One region of the Janthinobacterium sp. JC611 genome, then DNA from elsewhere that is predicted to be linked to it. Evidence: predicted binding sites of a transcription regulator. Region 1 holds the regulator's gene; each other region holds the start of a gene.
The links. Region 1 encodes HrcA, which represses chaperone genes, less so after heat shock. Its sites were predicted from a motif close to TTAGCACTCNNNNNNNNNGAGTGCTAA; they were not measured.
Positions count from the first base shown of each region.

Region 2: a site for HrcA is predicted at 1,982-2,008, ahead of groES (co-chaperone GroES). Genes of this name have one in related genera too.
Region 3: a site for HrcA is predicted at 1,565-1,591, ahead of rpoH (RNA polymerase sigma factor RpoH). Genes of this name have one in related genera too.

Region 1 covers NZ_JAFLJN010000001.1:339,984-346,571, reverse strand. Annotated here, with positions in the region: gene mmsB (3-hydroxyisobutyrate dehydrogenase) at 1-353, shown strand, start outside; gene J0O65_RS01580 (hypothetical protein) at 541-1,122, opposite strand; gene J0O65_RS01575 (hypothetical protein) at 1,159-1,758, opposite strand; gene J0O65_RS01570 (HAD family hydrolase) at 2,003-2,728, shown strand; gene hrcA (heat-inducible transcriptional repressor HrcA) at 2,830-3,846, shown strand; gene fur (ferric iron uptake transcriptional regulator) at 3,886-4,317, opposite strand; gene J0O65_RS01555 (outer membrane protein assembly factor BamE) at 4,534-5,142, shown strand; gene dapB (4-hydroxy-tetrahydrodipicolinate reductase) at 5,162-5,971, shown strand; gene J0O65_RS01545 (barstar family protein) at 5,980-6,306, shown strand; gene J0O65_RS01540 (CaiB/BaiF CoA transferase family protein) at 6,344-6,588, opposite strand, start outside.
Region 2 covers NZ_JAFLJN010000014.1:258,700-265,287, reverse strand. Annotated here, with positions in the region: RNA gene ssrS (6S RNA) at 1-36, opposite strand, end outside; gene J0O65_RS10445 (cell division protein ZapA) at 238-549, opposite strand; gene J0O65_RS10440 (hypothetical protein) at 549-932, opposite strand; gene J0O65_RS10435 (hypothetical protein) at 968-1,714, opposite strand; gene groES (co-chaperone GroES) at 2,249-2,539, shown strand; gene groL (chaperonin GroEL) at 2,594-4,243, shown strand; gene J0O65_RS10420 (hypothetical protein) at 4,463-4,933, shown strand; gene J0O65_RS10415 (MFS transporter) at 4,938-6,188, opposite strand; gene J0O65_RS10410 (PadR family transcriptional regulator) at 6,185-6,588, opposite strand, start outside.
Region 3 covers NZ_JAFLJN010000009.1:66,985-73,572, forward strand. Annotated here, with positions in the region: gene J0O65_RS07830 (cell division ATP-binding protein FtsE) at 1-425, shown strand, start outside; gene ftsX (permease-like cell division protein FtsX) at 422-1,342, shown strand; gene rpoH (RNA polymerase sigma factor RpoH) at 1,756-2,649, shown strand; gene J0O65_RS07845 (hypothetical protein) at 2,740-3,006, opposite strand; gene J0O65_RS07850 (hypothetical protein) at 3,184-3,636, shown strand; gene J0O65_RS07860 (cytochrome P450 family protein) at 3,814-4,917, opposite strand; gene J0O65_RS07865 (ArsR/SmtB family transcription factor) at 4,994-5,686, shown strand; gene J0O65_RS07870 (DUF3667 domain-containing protein) at 5,827-6,588, shown strand, end outside.

The DNA.
Region 1 (6,588 bases):
GGACGGCCGAGGCGCTGAACCTGGGCGTGGCGCATGGCCTGGACCCGAAAGTGTTGTCCGACATCATGGCCAAGAGTTCGGGCCGCAACTGGACCCTGGAAGTGTACAACCCGTGGCCCGGCGTCATGGACGGCACGCCCGCGTCGCGCAATTACACGGGCGGCTTCGGTACGGCGCTGATGCTGAAGGACCTGGGCCTGGCGCAGCAGTCGGCCTTGTCTGCGAACGCGCCCACGCCCTTGGGCGGCCTGGTGCGCCAGTTGTACCAGATGCATGCGCAAGCCGGTTATGCGCAGCAGGATTTCTCCAGCATCGTGCAGATGCTGCAGCCGGGCTTGAATCAAGCCGCCTGAGGAATTTTTGGGCAAAAAAAAGCCCGCTGGTGAAAGCGGGCTAAATCCAATTCTTGGAAGAGTTGGAGGAGACAGATGCATTATGCTGCATCGCCACATATAACTCCAATTTATCTTTGGAATATCAACTATAAATTGCTGTGATATCTCTTCCCGGTAGCCGCGCAGCGGCTACCGCTCCCGCCGCTCAGCCTGGATTGCAGGCGATCTTCACTGCCGTTACATTCGCTTCGCCCATGGTGCCGCCGCCTGTGCCCGACTGTACGACGCACAGCAGACCCTTCGGCTGAACGGAGACGCTGACGCCATAGGTGTCGCCATAGGCGACTGAGCCGGCCATGGTAAAGGTCGTGGCGTCCTTGGCCACCGTTGTTGTTGTGCTACCGTTAATCAGCACCAGGCCGTCCACGGTCAGGCCGGAAATCGTGCCGCCCACGGTATAGCTGTTTTGCGAGCAAGTAACCGCGGCGCTGATATTGATGTAATGGCCAGCCGAGCCGGAACCACCGCTGATGCCGCAAGTCATGTGGGCCGGTTGTTGCTGGACGGTGATGTCGTACTGGGTGCCGTAGTCGATGCGCTTGGCAAAGGTGAACGACGTTTTTCCGGCAGGAATCGGCAGGGGCTCGCCGCCATTGGCGAGGATCAGTCCTTCATTGTTCAAGCCGGAGATCGTGCCGCCAACCTCATACGAGGCCTTGCCGCCGCAAGCGGCCAGTCCCAGGGTCAGCAGCAGCGCGGCGAGTGGGCGCAAGCAGGATAACTTCATGTATTTCTCCAAAAAATAAGTGACGGATCGCAAGGATTACTGCGGCGTGCAGTCAAGTGTGGCCGCGGTCGTGGCGGCAGAACCCATCGTGCCGACCGTATCGCTGCCGTCGGCACTCTTTGAACCCTGGAAGCGGCACTTCAGGCCCGTTGGCTGAGCCAGGATGGAAATACCGTATGCGGCGCCGTCATCAACGCTTTTGAATTCGTAGGTGGTGGCGCCAGTCAGCGGGCTGATGCCGTTGGAGCCCATTACCAGGCGCAAGCCATCGGCGCTCAAGCCCGTGATGGCGCCGCTCAGCGGATAGGAATTGGTCACGCAGCTCACGAAGGCCGTGGTCACGGTATAGCTCGATGCCTTGCCGGCGCCATTGGTAATCGTGCAGACGGCGCCCTTGGGCTGTTGCGCGATGGTGATATCGTAACGGTCATCGGTGCTGACCAGCTTGGTGAAAACAAAGGAAGTCTGGCCGGCGGAAACCGGCAAGTTTTCGCCATTATTCAGGAGAATCAGGCCATCTTTTGCCAGATTGGAGACTTGGCCACTCAGATACAGGTTGCCGCCGCTGCCGCCGCAAGCTGCCAGTGTGACGGCGCAAGCCGCCGCCAGCATCGAGCGCAGGTACAAATTTTTCATACATTCTCCAAGACGAATTAGGTTGGGTAGCGCAACGCGGACGCTGGCGCCGCATTGGAATGGCGCCTATTTTAGTCTATCTGGCAAGCTGGATGACCTTGCCTTGTATCACCCTGTAACAATTTTTCGCCGGGAAGCGCTGGCCCGGCCCCATTTCATGGGGGCGCAGCCATGCCGGCGGCGGCGATCGGTGCGACAATAGATGCAGGCTGCGCACTGTGGCGCGGCATCCACCGTGAGTCCCATGTCCCTTGCTCCTGTAAAACCTGCCGTGCCGCCCAAGGCCATCCTGTTCGACCTCGACGATACCTTGTGGCCCATCGCGCCCGTGATTGCCGCCGCCGAAACCCTGCTGCACGACTGGCTGGCCACGCATGCACCCAAGGTGGCGCAGCAGTTTTCCATCGAGCTGCTGCGCCAGCACCGTCTGGCCATGCTGAACGAACAACCGCATTTCCATGGCAACCTGATCGAGTTGCGCCGCGCGGGTCTGCTGGCCGCCTTCGAGGCTGCCGGCGAGGATGCCGCCCTGGTCGACGGGGCCATCCTGCAATTTTTGGCCGCGCGCCATCGCGTCCAGCCGTATGACGATGTCTTGCCCGGCCTGGCCTGGATGGGCCAGCGCATGCTGCTCGGCTCGATCTCGAATGGCAATGCGGACCTTGAAATTATCGGCCTGGCGCAGCATTTTAAGGTGTCGATTGCCGCCAGCGATTTCGGCGTGGCCAAGCCCGACGCCAGCATCTTCCTGGCCGCTTGCGCCGCGCTGGGCGTGGCGCCCCATGAGGCTGTGTATGTCGGCGACGATCTGTATTTCGATGTGACGGGAGCGCAAGGGGCGGGCATGCGTGCCGTGTGGATGAACCGCAAGGGCAGCGACGCCCACCTGGCCGCTGGCGTGCAGCCCGATGCCATCTGCGCCAACTTTGATGAATTGCTGTTGTGGCTGCAGGGGCAACTGGAAGATTGATCGCCGCCGGCCGGGCGAACGTGCATAATAGGCGCTGTTGCTGCACGTTCGGCCGCTTTCGTTGCCGCTTGCTTAACAAAATACTTGCCTAATTAAAAACCATGCAACTCGATACACGTGCCCAAACACTGCTGAAAGCCCTGGTCGAGCGATATATCGCCGACGGCCTGCCGGTCGGTTCGCGCGCCTTGTCGAAAATTTCCGGCCTCGACCTGTCGCCGGCCACGATCCGCAACATCATGGCGGATCTGGAAGAGCTCGGCTATGTGTCCAGTCCGCACACCTCGGCCGGACGCATCCCCACGCCGCGCGGCTACCGCATCTTTGTCGACACCTTGCTGACCGTCCGGCATCTGGACGAACACCTGGTGGAACCGCGCATGCGCCTGCAGACGCCGCAACCGCAAAAAACCATCGCCAACGCGGCGCAGATGCTGTCGTCGCTGTCGCAGTTTGCCGGCGTCGTGCTCAGTCCGCGCCGCGAATCCGTGTTCCAGCAAATTGAATTCCTGCGCCTGTCCGAAAAACGCATCCTGCTCGTCATCGTCGCTCCCGGCGGCGACGTGCAGAACCGTTTATTGCTGACGGAGGCCGACTATACTCCGGCGCAACTGGTGCAATCGGCCAATTACATCAACCAGAATTATGGCGGCCTGTCCTTCGACGCCGTGCGCCTGCGCCTGCAGGGGGAATTGCGCCAGTTGCGCGACGATATGGGCAGCCTGATGCAGGCTGCCGTGGAGGCGGGCAGCGAAGCGATGGCCGACCATAGCGATGACATGGTGATTTCCGGCGAGCGCAACTTGCTCAGCGTGAGCGATTTGTCATCGAATATGCATTCGCTGCGCCAGATGTTCGACATGTTCGAGCAAAAGACGGGCCTGATGCAGCTGCTCGACGTGTCGAGCAAGGCGACGGGCGTGCAGATTTTCATCGGCGGCGAATCGAACCTGGTGCCGATGGATGAGATGAGCGTGGTGACGGCGCCGTATGAAGTCAACGGCAAGATAGTGGGAACGCTGGGAGTGATCGGACCGACGCGCATGGCTTACGAGCGCGTCATCCCGATTGTCGATATCACGGCGAAATTGCTGTCCAGCGCACTTAGCCAGCATTGAGCGTGATGCCAACCGCCCCATGGGGGCGGCCGGCCTGGGTCAGGCGGTTTTGTGCGGGCAAGCCGTCTTGATGCAGTTGCCGTAGATGGCCAGCGCGTGTTCGGCGATCTTGAAGCCGCGCTCTTCGGCCACTTTTTGCTGGCGGATTTCGATGTCTTCGTCGAAGAATTCCTCGACCCGGCCACAGTCGAGGCACACCAGGTGGTCGTGGTGGGAACCTTCGTTGAGCTCGAAAATCGCCTTGCCGGTCTCAAAATGGTTGCGGTTGAGCAAGCCTGCCTGTTCGAATTGCGTCAGGACGCGGTAGACAGTTGCCAAACCGACATCCATATTGTCGGCCAGCAGAATCTTGTAGACGTCTTCCGCGGTCAGGTGGCGTACCGGGCTACTCTGGAAGATATCGAGTATCTTCAGCCGTGGCAGGGTGGCTTTCAGGCCGCTTGCCTTGAGATCACTAGGATTGTTACTCATGTTTGTTGCTCGTATGTGGGTCAGGTGCTTTATCATATAGCGTTTTGTCGGGGAGTGCCAAAATATGCATTTTCTGGCGGGCCGGTCACTCCTGGCGTTTTGTTCATCCAATTGAGGTCATTTATGCGCGTAACACCGGCTGTATTGCCATCTCTCTGGCACCGTATTTCATTTCGAGCACCAGTCGTGGCAGGCATGGTTTGTGTCGCGTTGGCCATGTCCGGCTGCGCCAGCCGTGGCATCCTGGGCGAAAAGCCGGCAGCCGCTCAAAAAGAAGGCAAGGAACTGGTGCCCGAGCAGGGCGCACAAACGACCACCATCACGCCGCTGCAAAAGTTCATGTGGTTTTTCTCGCCCTACCGTCCTGACATTCAACAAGGCAACTTTGTCTCCGAAGAGATGCTGGCCCAGTTGAAAGTGGGCATGACGCGCGACCAGGTACGTTTCGTCCTCGGCACTTCCTTGCTGACCGATATCTTCCATGCCGACCGCTGGGATTACCCATTCCGCCTGGCGCGGGGCAGTGGCGAAACCACCAGCAGCCGCGTGGTCGTGTACTTCGGCAAGGATGGCAAGGTGGAACGTTTCGAAGGCGGCAACTTGCCGACGGAAAAAGAATACATCGACCGCATCGCCGGCCCATCGCCGTTTGCCAAGGTCGCCAAGGCCGACGTGCCTGCCGCCGCCGTGCCGTCGCCCGTGGCGCCGAGCGCCGTGCCGGTGCCGGCCGATGCCGCGCCCGCCATTCCTGTGAGCAAGCCTGAAGTTGTGCCGGCGCCTGCCGCCGAACCTGCACCGGCACCCACTGCCGAACCCACCAAATAAGTTGCTGTAAGAGAATAAAATGACTGAACTGAAAATTGCCATCGCTGGCGCCAGCGGCCGCATGGGCCATATCCTGATCGAAGCGGTCAGCAATGCGCCGGACGCCGTGCTGGCCGGCGCGCTCGACCGTGCCGGTTCGCCATCGATCGGCCAGGATGCCGCCGCCTTCCTCGGCAAGCCGGCCGGCGTGCTGACGGAGTCCGACCTGGCGCAGGGCCTGGCGAACGCCGATTTCCTGATCGACTTCACGCGTCCCGAAGGCACCTTGCAGCACCTGGCGTATTGCGCCGAGCACGGCATCAAGATGATCATCGGCACCACCGGTTTCGATGAGGCGGGCAAGGCGGCGATTGCCGCCGCCGCCGAAAAGACGGCCATCATGTTCGCGCCGAACATGAGCGTGGGCGTGAACGTCACCATGAAATTGCTGGAGCTGGCGGCGAAAAGCCTGTCCGAAGGCTATGACATCGAAATCATCGAAGCGCATCACCGCTTCAAGGTCGATGCGCCGTCGGGCACCGCCCTGCAAATGGGAGAAGTGGTGGCCGGCGCCCTGGGCCGCGACTTGAAGGAATGCGCCGTGTACGGCCGCGAAGGCGTGACGGGCGAACGCGACCCGTCGACCATCGGCTTTGCCACCATCCGCGGCGGCGATATCGTCGGCGACCATACGGTGCTGTTTGCCGGCATCGGCGAGCGCATCGAGATCAGCCACAAGTCGAGCAGCCGCGTCACCTACGCCCACGGCGCCCTGCGCGCCGCGCGTTTCCTGGCCGACAAGCCGACCGGCCTGTACGACATGCAGGACGTGCTGTCGCTGAAGAACTGAGGAAGACCATGGCCACTGCCATCCTGAATGGAAAAGACATCACCGACGCGGCGAGCTTCCACGCGCAATGCGTGCAAGCCTTCGGCTTCCCCGCGTTTTACGGCAACAGCATGGACGCCTGGGTCGATTGCCTCAGCTATCTGCGCGACGATGAAAACATGACGCAGTTCCGCTTGAAGCCGAACGAAGTGCTCGACATCGTGGTGCAAGACGCCGCAAGCATGAAGGCGCAAGTGCCTGATTTATTGGAAGAAATCACGTTTTGTATCGCCGGCATCAACGAGCGCTATGAAGATTACGGTGAAAAGCCGGCGTTGAAGTTGACCCTGGAATAATTTCGGGGTCAGACCCGCCGGGTCTGACCCCAGCTTTTTACACCACCTTGCGTTCGCGCAAGCCGTCAATCTCCGCACGGTCCAACCCCAGCCACTGCTGCAGCACCTCCTGCGTATGCTGCCCCAGCAAGGGCGGCGGCAAACGGTATTGCACCGGCGAAGCTGACAGGCGCACGGGATTGGCCACCAGCGCCACCGTGCCCGCCGTCGGATGCGGCATTGTCACTTTCAAGCCGCGCGCCACCACTTGCGGGTCGGCAAAGACCTGGTCGATGCGGTTGA
Region 2 (6,588 bases), on a different contig from region 1:
AGGAATATATGGCAATCGCGAACACCGCAGGGTAGACCCAAGTTTACTCCTTTGATCGCGCATCGCAAAGACAAATCGTACCGTGCCCGCTTAAAATCCAATTAATAACACCGAATAAAACCGTAGCGAGCGGTGATGAATTGTGGCTAAGAAGCGCAGCTGTGCTAGCACGGGGCCGCCGAGGCAGCGAGCATCGCAGGCCGCAATGCGCGACGCGCAGTAGGTTTGATTCGGTGTTTAAAAAAGGTTTTCCTGGGGCGTCAATGCGCTATCAAGGACGGTATGCATGGCCGAGATTTTCTGCTTCACTTCCAGTATCGTCAATTCCGACAGCGGACCTTGCGGCGACTTCACGGAGAGGAATTCCGCGGCCACGCCCAGGGCGGCCAGCACGGCGATGCGGTCGTTGCCCTTGACCTTGCCCGCGTCGCGGATGGCTTTCATTTTACTATCAAGATAGATCGCCGCTTCGCGCAGCGCGCGCTCTTCGCCGTCGCGACACACCATGCTGTAGGACTGGCCCATGATATTGACATCGACACGCGACATTACGCTTCCTTCTCGTTCTCGGCAATAGAGGCGCCCGCTTCCGAAGCGGCTTGCTCCAGGCCCGCTTGCACCAGTTCGGGAATTTTTTCCAGCAACGCTTCCACCCGCTCCTGCGCCTCGCGCATGCGTTGCACATACAGGGCGTTCTCGGCGGCCAGCGCGGCATTGTCCTTGCGCAGTTGCGCGTTTTCACGGCGCAGCGCATGGGTCATTTCGGCCAGCAGGCCTATTTTGTCGGATAATTCGTTGAATTCGGAAATCATCCCGCCACTATAGGGCGGACGCTCCATGGGCGTCAATCGAATCACGCCGCTGTCACACATATTTACATCAATGCAGGGCAGTTGGCGGACAATACACGCTTTTTCCGGCGCTTTTGCCATCTGCGCGCATCCGCCAGCACCGCGACGGCAGCGTTTTACTCGTCGACGTAATCGGCTTCGATATCGAGTCCGCCATAGCTGTTTTCGCAAGAGCGGCGCGTCAGCGTCTGCTGTCCGCCCTTGCCCTCAAGCACCATCGTCAAGTCGCGGCAAGTGCGGCGGTAGCTGCCAGGTTTGGCGTCCGTCCGCGAGGGCGTCAGGCGCACTGTCAGCGGCGCCGCATTGCCCAGGCCCTTGTTGCTCCACTGCCGGCTCTTGCCATCCTCTTCATCTTTCAGGGTGCGCACGGCGGCCGTCAGCAAGGATTTCTGTTCCTGCGCATTCAGCTTGGCGACGGTGACGTCGGACAGGAAAGGCGGAGCCACGACGGGCGCCGGGTCCTTGCCCTGCACATCCCAGCGGCCGCTGTTCTGCGAACAGGTGCGGCGGCTCAGGTCCTGCGACTTGCCTGCCGCCGTGACGACGAATTTCAGGTCGCGGCAAACGTGCGCCTTCAGGCTGTGCTCCGTCATGCCGGAGTTGCTGAAGTTATACGTGACTTTCACCGGCACGCCCTTGTCGCCGCCGTTGTCCCATACATGGGCTTCCTGGTCGTCGTCATCCTTGTTCAAATCGTTGAACAAGTCGTTGAGCAACATTTCCTTTTCCTGCGGCGTCAGGGTCGCCACGGTGATCTCGTCGACGATGGTGGGCGTTTGCGCGCCAGCATTACCCAGGCAGGCGAGGCCGATGAGGGCGGCGCCCAGCAGGCGCAGGGAGGGGCTGGAAATCGGGAATGACATGGTGTGCTTTCTGGCGCAGGTGGCGATATGTGGTAATAATGATATGCAATTGCAATCATCTTATCAAATTTCATAGTCAAACTCTGTTTCCTGTGCGTACAGGAACGCCCCCTCTCCGGACGGCATGCTAGAGTCGCGCCTGTTGCTGACGCCCGGGAACGAGGCTTGCGCTGGCGCAAACCCTGTGTAGATGCAGGCTCTGCTCAGCATCTATCTATATGTTCCCTTTGAATAAGCCCTTGAAGTTGCCCCCTACCGTCCCTATAATTAGCACTCGTTAGTAGAGAGTGCTAACAAACTCTTTCGTAGCAATCCTCAGGACTGATGGTGCTTGCCAGACCACTGCAGGGAACGCTACGCGGCGGGCGACGCCGCGATGCACCACTGCCGCAGACAGGCAAGGACAGGATGACATGGGGGTTGCTTGACCGTTGCGGGCTGCTTTCAACGGCGGTCACTGAAAGCACGTCTGGCGCTGTGCCAGGCATGTATTCATTTGGCAACACCTATCCATTGAACTTTAAGGAGTTTTGTATGAATCTGCGCCCATTGAACGATCGCGTCATCGTCAAACGCCTCGACCAGGAAACCAAGACTGCGTCCGGCCTCATCATTCCTGATGCAGCTGCTGAAAAACCGGATCAAGGCGAAGTCCTTGCCGTAGGCAATGGCAAGATTCTCGACGACGGCAAAGTCCGTCCTCTGGATGTCAAAGTGGGCGACCGCGTCCTGTTCGGCAAGTACGCCGGCCAAACCGTCAAAGTTGACGGCGATGAGCTGCTGGTCATGCGCGAAGAAGACATCATGGCGATCGTCGTCAAGTAATTGTTTCCACGTTTTATTAAGTAGATCTATTCCGAAATCTCTGGAGAATTGAACATGGCAGCTAAAGAAGTAGTATTCGGCGACGCAGCGCGCGCCAAGATGGTCGAAGGCGTCAATGTCCTGGCCAACGCAGTCAAAGTCACGCTGGGCCCGAAAGGCCGCAACGTGGTCCTGGAGCGCTCGTTCGGCGCCCCTACCGTCACCAAGGATGGTGTGTCGGTAGCGAAAGAAGTTGAACTCAAAGACAAGCTCATGAACATGGGCGCGCAAATGGTCAAGGAAGTTGCTTCCCGCACCAGCGACAACGCCGGCGACGGCACCACCACCGCGACCGTGCTGGCACAAGCCATCGTGCGCGAAGGCATGAAGTTCGTTGCCGCCGGCATGAACCCGATGGACCTGAAGCGCGGTATCGACAAGGCCGTTGCCGCCACCGTCGAAGAACTGGCGAAAATCGCCCGTCCTTGCACCACGACCAAGGAAATCGCCCAAGTCGGTTCGATCTCGGCCAACTCGGATGCATCGATCGGCGAGCGTATCGCTGAAGCGATGGAAAAAGTCGGCAAGGAAGGCGTCATCACCGTCGAAGACGGCAAGTCGCTGAACGACGAGCTGGACATCGTTGAAGGCATGCAGTTCGACCGCGGCTACCTGTCGCCATACTTCATCAACAACCAGGAAAAGCAAGTTGCCGTGCTGGACAGCCCATTCGTCCTGCTGTGCGACAAGAAAATCTCGAACATCCGTGACCTGCTGCCGGTACTGGAACAAGTCGCCAAAGCTGGCCGTCCACTGCTGATCATCGCCGAAGACATCGAAGGCGAAGCGCTGGCGACCCTGGTGGTGAACAACATCCGCGGCATCCTGAAAACCTGCGCAGTGAAAGCCCCTGGCTTCGGCGACCGTCGCAAAGCCATGCTGGAAGACATCGCTGTCCTGACCGGCGGTCAAGTGATCGCTGAAGAAGTCGGCCTGACCCTGGAAAAAGTGACCCTGGCCGAACTGGGCCAGGCGAAACGCATCGAAGTGGGCAAGGAAAACACCATCGTCATCGATGGCGCCGGCGAAGCTGCCTCGATCGAAGCACGCGTGAAACAAGTGCGCGTACAGATCGAAGAAGCGACCTCGGACTACGACCGTGAAAAACTGCAAGAGCGCGTGGCCAAACTGGCTGGCGGCGTTGCCGTGATCAAGGTTGGCGCAGCCACCGAAGTCGAAATGAAAGAGAAAAAAGCCCGCGTTGAAGATGCACTGCACGCGACCCGCGCTGCCGTGGAAGAAGGCATCGTGCCAGGCGGCGGCGTAGCCCTGCTGCGTGCACGCGCCAACATCGCGATCAAGGGCGACAACCCTGACCAGGACGCCGGCATCAAGATCGTCCTGCGCGCAATGGAAGAGCCACTGCGCATGATCGTGCAAAACGCTGGCGAAGAAGCTTCGGTCGTCGTGGCAGCCGTTCTGGCTGGCTCGGGCAACTACGGCTACAACGCTGCCAACGGCACGTATGGCGACATGGTGGAAATGGGCGTGCTGGACCCAGCCAAAGTGACCCGTTCGGCGCTGCAAAACGCCGCTTCGATCGCATCCTTGATGCTGACGACCGACTGCATGGTCTGCGAAATCGCTGACGACAAGGCAGCCGGCGGCATGGGCGGCGGCATGGGTGGCATGGGCGGCATGGGCGGCATGGACGGCATGATGTAATGTCCGGCGTCCCCGCGCCGACGGCGCGCAGGGACGCTTACGCCGGACAGGCGCTGGCAAGCCAGGACCTGCCAGCGCCCGCCCGGCGGCCCCGAAAGCCACCTTCTACGGAAGGTGGCTTTTTTTTCGTCTTTCTTTTTAGCAATTCCAACGATTGCCCGTGCGGGCGTTTTGCTTTAGCATGGCCGCCATCCTTCACCTTCTGACGCCACCACCGCCATGCCGCCACGCGCCTCTTCTTCCAAAACCACCATCATCGCCGGCATCCTGGCCGGCTTGCTGGCCGCCGGGCTCGGCGCGTTCTACCTGCACCAGCAGTCCGCGCCGCGCGCAGGCAATCCCCCGGCCGCGAGCAGCCCGGCGCAAGAGCAGAATGCGCGCGCCGTCGATGCCTTGATGGCGTTGCCGGAGATTAAGGCCTGGTCGGCGCATATCGAAAAGGCGTCGGGCGGCCGCGCGCACGGCGCCGTGATGGAAACGTCGCCCGAGACGCGCCTCGTCGATGGCGTCGCCTGTTATCAGCTGAGCTTTTTCGAAAGCACGCCCGATGCGGCGCACCGCTGGGAAAGCTTTGTCGTGACGCCTGACGGCAAGCGCATCCTCGTCGACGACATCGTCAGCGGTGAGCTGATCAGCCTGGAGCAGTGGCGCAAGGACAACGCGCCCATGCAGCGCATCGCCACGCAGTAACACCCTACGCCGGCGCCCCTTGCGGCGCCGCGCCGCGCACGCGCGCCACCCACCACACCGTCCACAGCGACAAGCCCGCCGCCAGCCAGCCATTGACGCCATAACCGCTGATGTGGCCGGCCGCGTCCGTCTGCAGGCTCAAGCCGCCCAGCCAGGCGCCCAGGCCGCTGCCCAGGCTTTGCAGGGCTGCATTGGCGCTGAGAAAGGCGCCGCGCTTGTGCGGCTCGGGTATCGTCGTCAACAGCGCCTGCAGTGGCACCATGCGGCCCGACACCAAGGCCATAAAGAAGGGAAACGCCAGCATCAGCCCCAGCAGCGGCAACTGGGGCAAATGCGTCATGAACAGCAGCGGCGCGATCGACAGCAGCGAGACCCAGCGGTACACCTGCTGCTTGCCGGCCCGGTCCGCCCAGCGGCCGATCAGGCGCGCCGTGAAGATCGTGGCGCAGCCGCCCGCCAGGTACACCCAGGTGACGTCGGCCGGCGCCAGTCCCATATTGCCCACCAGTACGGGCGAAATGAAGGGAATCACCAGCATGCCCGCCGTCATGTTGACAATCGACAAGGCAAACGCTTGCAGGTGGCGCCGCTCGCGGAACAGCGCCAGCAGCTTTGGCAGCACCTGGCGCAGCGGCGTGGCAGCCGCGCCCATGTGCGCCGTCAGCGAGGGCAGCACGCGCGCCGCGCCCAGCCAGACCAGCAGCGACAGCACGACCAGCAGGAAAAACGGCGAAGCCCAGCCGAAGTGCGCGGCCAGCACCACGCCGATGGGCACGCCGCCCACGGCCGCCATGGCAAACGAGGTCATGACGATGCCCGTGGCCGCGCCGCGCCGCTCGGCAGGAATCACGTCGCCGATGATGGCCATGACCATGGCGCCCAGCACGCCGCCCGTCAGCCCGGCAAAGGCGCGCGACCACAGCAGCACGTGGAAGGTCGGCGCCAGCGCGCAAGCCAGATTCGACAAGGTGAACAGGCAAAACATGGTCAGCAGCAGCTTCTTGCGGTCGAAGCGGTCGATATACGTGGCCGCCAGCAAGCCGGACAGGCCCGCGCACCAGGCGTAGGCCGAGACGGCGCCGGACACGGCCGCCGGGCCGATGTGAAAAGCCTGCATCAGCTGGGGCGCCAGCGGCATCATCACCATGAAATCCATGATGACGGTAAATTGCGTGAGGGCCAGCAGCCACAGCATCGCGCGCTCGCGGGCCGGCGTCAGCATGGGGACGGGCGCGGCCTTCGGTGCGCCCATCATGCGAGCGCCTCGATCTCGGCACGGGCCTGGCGCAGGATGGCGCGGATGGCGTCGAGGCGGGCCGCGTCCGGCTCGCCCATGTGCCCGCGCGCCAGCACCGCGGCCTTCAGTTCGTGCATCAGGTGGCGCAAGTCAGCGTCGCCATCGGCCGGTGCGCACACGCGGGCGGCGATGGCGTCGACATAGGCGCGGTTGGCGTCCAGGAAGGCCAGCCCTTCCGGCGTGATGCTGTGCAGTTTCTTGTTGCCATCGAGGCTGACGGCCACGTAACCGTGTCCCACCAGGCCATGCATGAGCGGATAGATGGCGCCGGGGCTGGGCGCATACGCGCCGCCGGCGCGCTGCGCGATGGCCTGGATGATGTCGTAGCCGTGGCGCGGCTTGTCGGCGATCAATTGCA
Region 3 (6,588 bases), on a different contig from region 1:
TCGGCGCCCACAAGGCGGCCGCCGAACAGCGCGCGCGCGCCGCGCTCGACAAGGTGGGCCTGCTGGAGCGCGCCCTGGCGCGTCCGCTGTCGCTGTCGGGCGGCGAACAGCAGCGCGTATCGATCGCGCGCGCCATCGTCAACCGGCCGCAGATCATCCTGGCCGACGAACCGACGGCAAACCTGGACCGCGCCAGCGCCAACAAGGTGCTCGACGCCCTGAAAGCGTTCCATTCCGTGGGCGTGACCTGCCTCATTTCCAGCCATGACGAACAGATGCTCGACGCCGCCGCCCGCGTGATCCACCTGAAGAACGGCCAGCTGGTGGCCATCGACAAGGCCACGCAGGCGCCCGTCTTCGCCCCGCCCGATCCCGATTTCGCGCCCGCCCCCGACCAGGACGACGCGCAGGGAGAACAGGCATGAGAGGCTGGTTCCGTCAACACCGCTTCGCCCTCGGCTCGGCGCTGATTCACTTGCGCAAGTCGCCGGGCGGTTTTCTATTGAACGTGCTCGTCGTCGCCATCGCCCTGTCGCTGCCGTTCGCCGGCTTGACCATGCTCGACAACGTGCGTCCCATGTCGGAACAGATGTCGGTCGACCCGGAAATCAGCGTCTTCCTGAAGATCGACACGCCGCGCGAGCAAGCCGTGGCCCTGGCCAGCGCCATGCGCAAGATCGTGGGCCAGCAAAAGGCGAAGATCGTCTTCATCCCGCGCGAACAGGCGCTCGACTCGCTGAAAAACAAGAACGGCCTGGCCGACGTGCTCAGTACCCTGGGCGACAATCCCTTGCCCGACAGCTATGTGCTGAAACTCGACGCCTTCAGCAGCGCCAGCGAAGCACAGGATGTCGACGCGGTGGCGGAACAGCTGCGCCACTTGCCCGGCGTGGAATCGGCGCAAGTCGATTCGGCCTGGGTCAAGCGCCTGGCGGCCCTGCTGGGCGTGCTGCGCCTGGTGCTGCTGTTGCTGGCGATCACCCTGGGCGTGGCCGTGATCGCCGTCGTCTTCAATACCATCCGCCTGCAAGTGATGCAGCAGCGCGATGAAATCAGCATCTCGAAGCTGATCGGCGCCACCGACACTTTCATCCACCGCCCCTTCTATTACACGGGCGCCCTGCTGGGCCTGTGCGCCGGTGCGCTGGCGCTGGGCGCCGTGGCGCTGGCCTTGCAGCCGCTGAATACGGCGATTGCCGAGTTTGCCCGCCTGTACGCGTCCGAATTCCAGCTGGTGCCGCTGGCGCCGCTGCCGATGGCCGGCTTGCTGGCCGTCAGCGCCGGCCTGGGCCTGATCGGCGCCTTCCTCTGCGTGCAGCGCCACCTGGCGCGCCTGAACTGACCATTCCCTTCCATGGCGGCGCTCCTGGCGCCGCCATGCGCCTCGTCATCCGTCATCTTGATATTAAGCAAGTATTCTTAAGGTTCGCTTCAGCCAGAGGCCGTAGACTGGCTACGTTGTCGTGAAGCGGCCTGCAGAGCCACTCCAATCGCTGTTCATATACATTTATCAAGCATTAAATCGCCATAGCATTTAGGCTATCAGGACGATTAAATGTGCCGATTGGCACTCTCAAGCGGAGAGTGCTAATATAGGGACATACCAAGAGCAGAACCGCCATGGATGCCAGATCAAGATGGTGCCGCGATCTGCAAAGTGCAAGACCGAATACTGAAAACGAATAGACAAGAGGACCACGTCGCGTGACGTGGCCAACTGGAACAAAGCAAGACTACGAGGGAGAAAACATGACTATGATGTCCGCAACGTCCGCATTGGTTCCGACCAAAAGTAATGCGCTGGGCCTCGGGTTCACTGGCAATCTGGGCAATATCGACGCCTATATCTCGGCCGTGAATCGCCTGCCCATGTTGACCCATGACGAAGAAATCTCGCTGGCGAAGCGCCTGCGTGAAAAAAATGACCTGGCCGCCGCGCAAGAGCTGGTGCTGTCGCACCTGCGCCTGGTGGTCTCGATTGCCCGCGGCTACCTGGGCTATGGCCTGCCGCACGCCGACCTGATTCAGGAAGGCAATATCGGCTTGATGAAAGCCGTGAAACGTTTCGATCCGGACCAGGGCGTGCGCCTGGTGTCGTACGCCATGCACTGGGTGAAAGCCGAGATGCACGAGTACATCCTGAAAAACTGGCGCCTGGTCAAGGTCGCGACGACGAAGGCGCAGCGCAAGCTGTTCTTCAACCTGCGCAGCCACAAGACGGGCCTGGACGCGATGACGCCGAAGCAAGTCGATGCGCTGGCCAAGCTGCTCGACGTGAAGCGCGAAGAAGTGATCGAGATGGAAACGCGCTTGAGCGGTCGCGACATCGCGCTGGAATCGCCGACCGACGATGAAGACGACAAGTTTTCGCCGATCGCCTACCTGTCGTCGGAGCAAAGCGAGCCGACCAAGGTGCTGGAAGCGGAGCAAGTGACGCGTCTGCAATCGGAAGGACTGGAAACGGCACTGTCCAAGCTGGACGCCCGTTCGCGCCGCATCATCGAAGCGCGCTGGCTGGCCAACGACGACGGTTCCGGCGCCACCCTGCACGCGCTGGCGGAAGAGTTCGGCGTATCGGCCGAGCGCATCCGCCAGATCGAAGTGGCGGCGCTGAAAAAAATGAAGGGCGCCCTGGCCGCCTACGTGTAAGCGCAAGCCAGAGCCGCAGTAAAAAGGCGCCGCAAGGCGCCTTTTAGTTTTGAACTTTGATGTTTATCAACAGATAAACATGGTCAGCCGTTACGCTGCAGCCAGGCCCTTGACGAGGACTTCGGCGACCAATGCATTCAGATCCGCGCCGCGTTCCTTGGCCAGGGTCTGCAATTGCAACACCAGATCGCTGTTCAGCTTGACAGCGAACGGCACCAGGCCCAGGGCCTGGTCGCGCTTGCGCTGCTCGCGGCGGTCGACGACCGCCGCTTCCTTACCGAATGCACCGGCGCCGGGAACATGCATCTTTCCCATCAGTTTCTTGGCATCGCTTTTGGCCAGGTCGGTTTTTTTCATGGTTGTTTCCTGATTTTCAAAACAGCCATTCTACGCAGTAATCGGCGCGCCGCGTGGCCGGCGCATCAATTCACCCGCAGCGCGCCTATGGTGCGCCCGAAAAATATCATTTTGTTACTATCATTTTATCCCACGCGTGGACGCCACGCCGGGGACGCTCCACCTGAAAGGAAAAACATGCCTTACCTGACCCACTCTTATCGTACCGTGCTGCTTCCCCTGTTCTTCGCCTGCCTGGCCGTGCTGGCGGGCTGCGGCGCGGCCGGCAGCGCCGGCGACGCGGAAAACACGCCGCGCAGCGTCACCCATGTGCTCTCTCCGGGCGAACAGGTCGCCATCACGGCCACCGACACCCTGAAACTCGAACGCATCAACGACAGCCGCTGCCGCAAGGGCGCCGTGTGCGTATGGAAAGGCTATGTCAGCTACAGTTTCAGTCTGCTCAACAGCGCGGGCGCCACCGACATCGTCCTGTCCGAGTCCATGCCCGGCGCCGCCAGTTCCGTCACCGTCAACCACCTGACGTTCACCCTGCTCGACGTCGACCCGGCCACGCCGCCCGCCCTGAACGCGGCCGAGCCCACCTACCGGGTCAAGGTGAAAATCACGCAGGGCGCGCTGCCCCGCTAAACGTCAGGCATCGTGGCACCGGCGGCTGTCGGCGGGCGCCTGTTGCCGCTCCAGCATGCCGTAATCGCGCACGACGGCGGCGATGCGCAGCCGGTAGTCGTCGAACACGCCCTGCCGGCCGGCCGACTGCGCCGCGCGGTGCGCTTCCAGCTGCCGCCACCTCGAAAATCACGGCGATCATGCCATTTCTCCCGTATGAAAAACAGGGATGCGCGCGTTCAGCGACGGCAGATAATTCCACGCCAGCGGCAGCTCTTCCAACGCAGCGGCCCACGCCTGCAAACAGGCCGTGGCGATGGCGTGCGCGATGGCCTGGCCCGGACAAACGTGGCGGCCATGGCCAAAGCCGAACTCCGCATCGCCGGCGCTGGCCAGCACGACGACGATCATCTGTCCGGCCGGCACGCGCACGCCGTCGAAATCCACGGCATCCGCCGTGTAGCGGCGCGTGTTGTGAATGGCGGGATCACGCTCGCCGACCTCGCGCAGCATGGCCGGCCACAGCCCGGGCGCGGCACGCAGTCGCGTGGACAACTGCGGCTGCGCGCGCAAGGCAACGATGGCATTGCCCAGCAAGCCAGCGGTGGCGTCGCAGGTCTGCGACAGCAAACCCACGAGATTGGCCAGCACGCCGTCTCCCATGGCATCGGCCTCTGCCACGATAGTGGCCAGCACGCTGCCGGGCCGCACCTCGCCCTGGCGTAGCAGACGGCTAAAGCTTTGCAGCAGGGCCTCGGCCGCCACCTGTGCGCCGGCCAGTTGGCCAGCATTGCTCAGCGGCGACAGGCAGGCGACAAAGGCGCGCGTCCAGGCCGCCAGCGCCGGCCATTGCGCTGGCGCAAAGCCCAGCACCTCCGCCATGGCGAACAGGGGCAACTCAAAAATCGCCTCGTTCAACTGCGCGGCGCTGCCAGGCACGCGGTCGCTGGCAATCTGCAGCACCCGCTCCTGCAGGCGCGCCAGATCCAGCTGGCCCAGCGCGCGCGCCAGCACCTGTTTCGGCACGGCATGCCGTTCGCCCTCATTCATGCGCACCAGTTCGGCAAAAATCGCGCCGCATGGCGTGCCCGCCAGGTTGTCCGGCACGCCCAATCCCGGTGGTCGCACGCGGCAAGCGGGATGCTCGAGCACGGCCAGCACGCCGGCCGCGCCCGTCGCCAGCCAGCTATCGAGCTGTGCATCGAATCGCAGCGGCGGACCGTCCGCCAGGCGGCGATAGTAATCGTAGGGCGCCGCGTGGGTGACGGCTGAAAAAGGATCGGCGGGATAGTCGAGCGGCATGCGCATTCCATTGCAGTGATGAAGGGAGCCGAGTATGCTGCCCCTTCCACCACAACACTTCGCCCACGGACGAATCATGGATGACAAAGTTCCCTCGGCCGACATGGGCCTGGCGCAACTGGCCGGCGCCATCGCCGAACCGGCCCGCGCGCGCATGCTGTGCAGCCTGCTCGATGGCCATGCGCGCACGGCCACGGAACTGGCGGCGCTGGCCGAGGTAGGCGCCTCGACGGCCAGCGCCCATTTGAGCCGTTTGCGCGAGGATGGCTTGCTGTCGATGCTGGCGCAGGGCAAGCACCGCTATTACCGCCTGGCCAGCGCGGAAGTTGGCCAGGCCCTCGAAGCGCTGCTGGTGGTGGCCGGCGTGGCGGCGACGCCATTTACGCCCACCACGCCGGACCGCCTGCGCCATGCGCGCACCTGCTACGACCACATGGCCGGCAGCGTCGCCGTCACGCTGCACGACCAATTGCGCGCGCAAGGCTGGCTGCTGGACGATGGTGACGATTACCGGCTGTCGGAAGCGGGCGCGGCCGGCATGGCGGCCCTGGGCATCGACGTGCCGCCATTGCGGCGGCAGCGCCGCCGCTTCGCCTGTGCCTGCCTGGACTGGAGCGAACGGCGCGCCCACCTGGGCGGCGCGCTGGAGGCCGCCCTGCTGCAGCTGGCCCTGCGCCAGCGCTGGGCCGAGCGCGAACTCGACAGCCGCGCCCTGCGCCTCACGCCAGCCGGTGAACAACGCCTGCTGGCGGCCTTCCGTGGCGCCTGAACGGCGCAGGATTTTGTATCTCGGAAGCAACTAGAACGCGAAAAAAGTGCGCTTTTATCATTGTTTTCATTCATCATATGCTGCGCCCTTGAGCGATCATCTTTACCTTTCGGCCATGGAAAGAATCCATCTTGAAAACAGTGTCATCCAGCACGCGTCCCGCCAGCACCTGCCATAACTGCCATACCGATGCGCCAGGCAACTTCTGCAGCGCCTGTGGCCAGACAACGGCCCTGCACATGCCCAGCGCGCGCGAATTCCTGCATGAATTTGTCGCCCATTATGTGGCGCTCGAAGGCAAACTCTGGCGTACCTTGGCCCTGCTGCTGTTCCGCCCTGGCGCACTGAGCAATGAATACCTCGCGGGACGCCGCGTGCGCTACGTCGAGCCGCTGCGCGTCTACCTGACTTTCAGCATCCTGTTCTTTGCCATCCTCAAGTTCAGCAGCTCCGACGTGTTCCTCACCGTCCACGACCAGCAAGCCCAGGTGAGCGCCCATGCACCCCGTCCAACTCCTGAAAACCAGACGTCGACCATGCAGGTCAGCATGTTGGGCCAGACGCCCACCCTGCCGCGCCAATGGCAAGACTTTACGCAACTGCCCACGGCCGAGAAACAAAAACTCGTGGTGGACAGCTTTTTCCATTACGCGCCGTACGCCATGTTTTGCCTGATGCCGCTGTTCGCCCTGTTCCTGAAAATCCTCTACCTGGGCAGCGGACGGCGCTATGGCGAGCATTTCCTGTTCGCCCTGCATACGAATGCCTTCGCCTTCATCACGATGGCGCTCATGCTCCTGATCCCCGTCGACCTGGTCCGCCTCGTGCTCGGCGCATGGCTGCTGACCTATCTGCCCTGGGCCATGTGGCGCGTGTATCCGTGCGGCAAACTTGCTACCGTC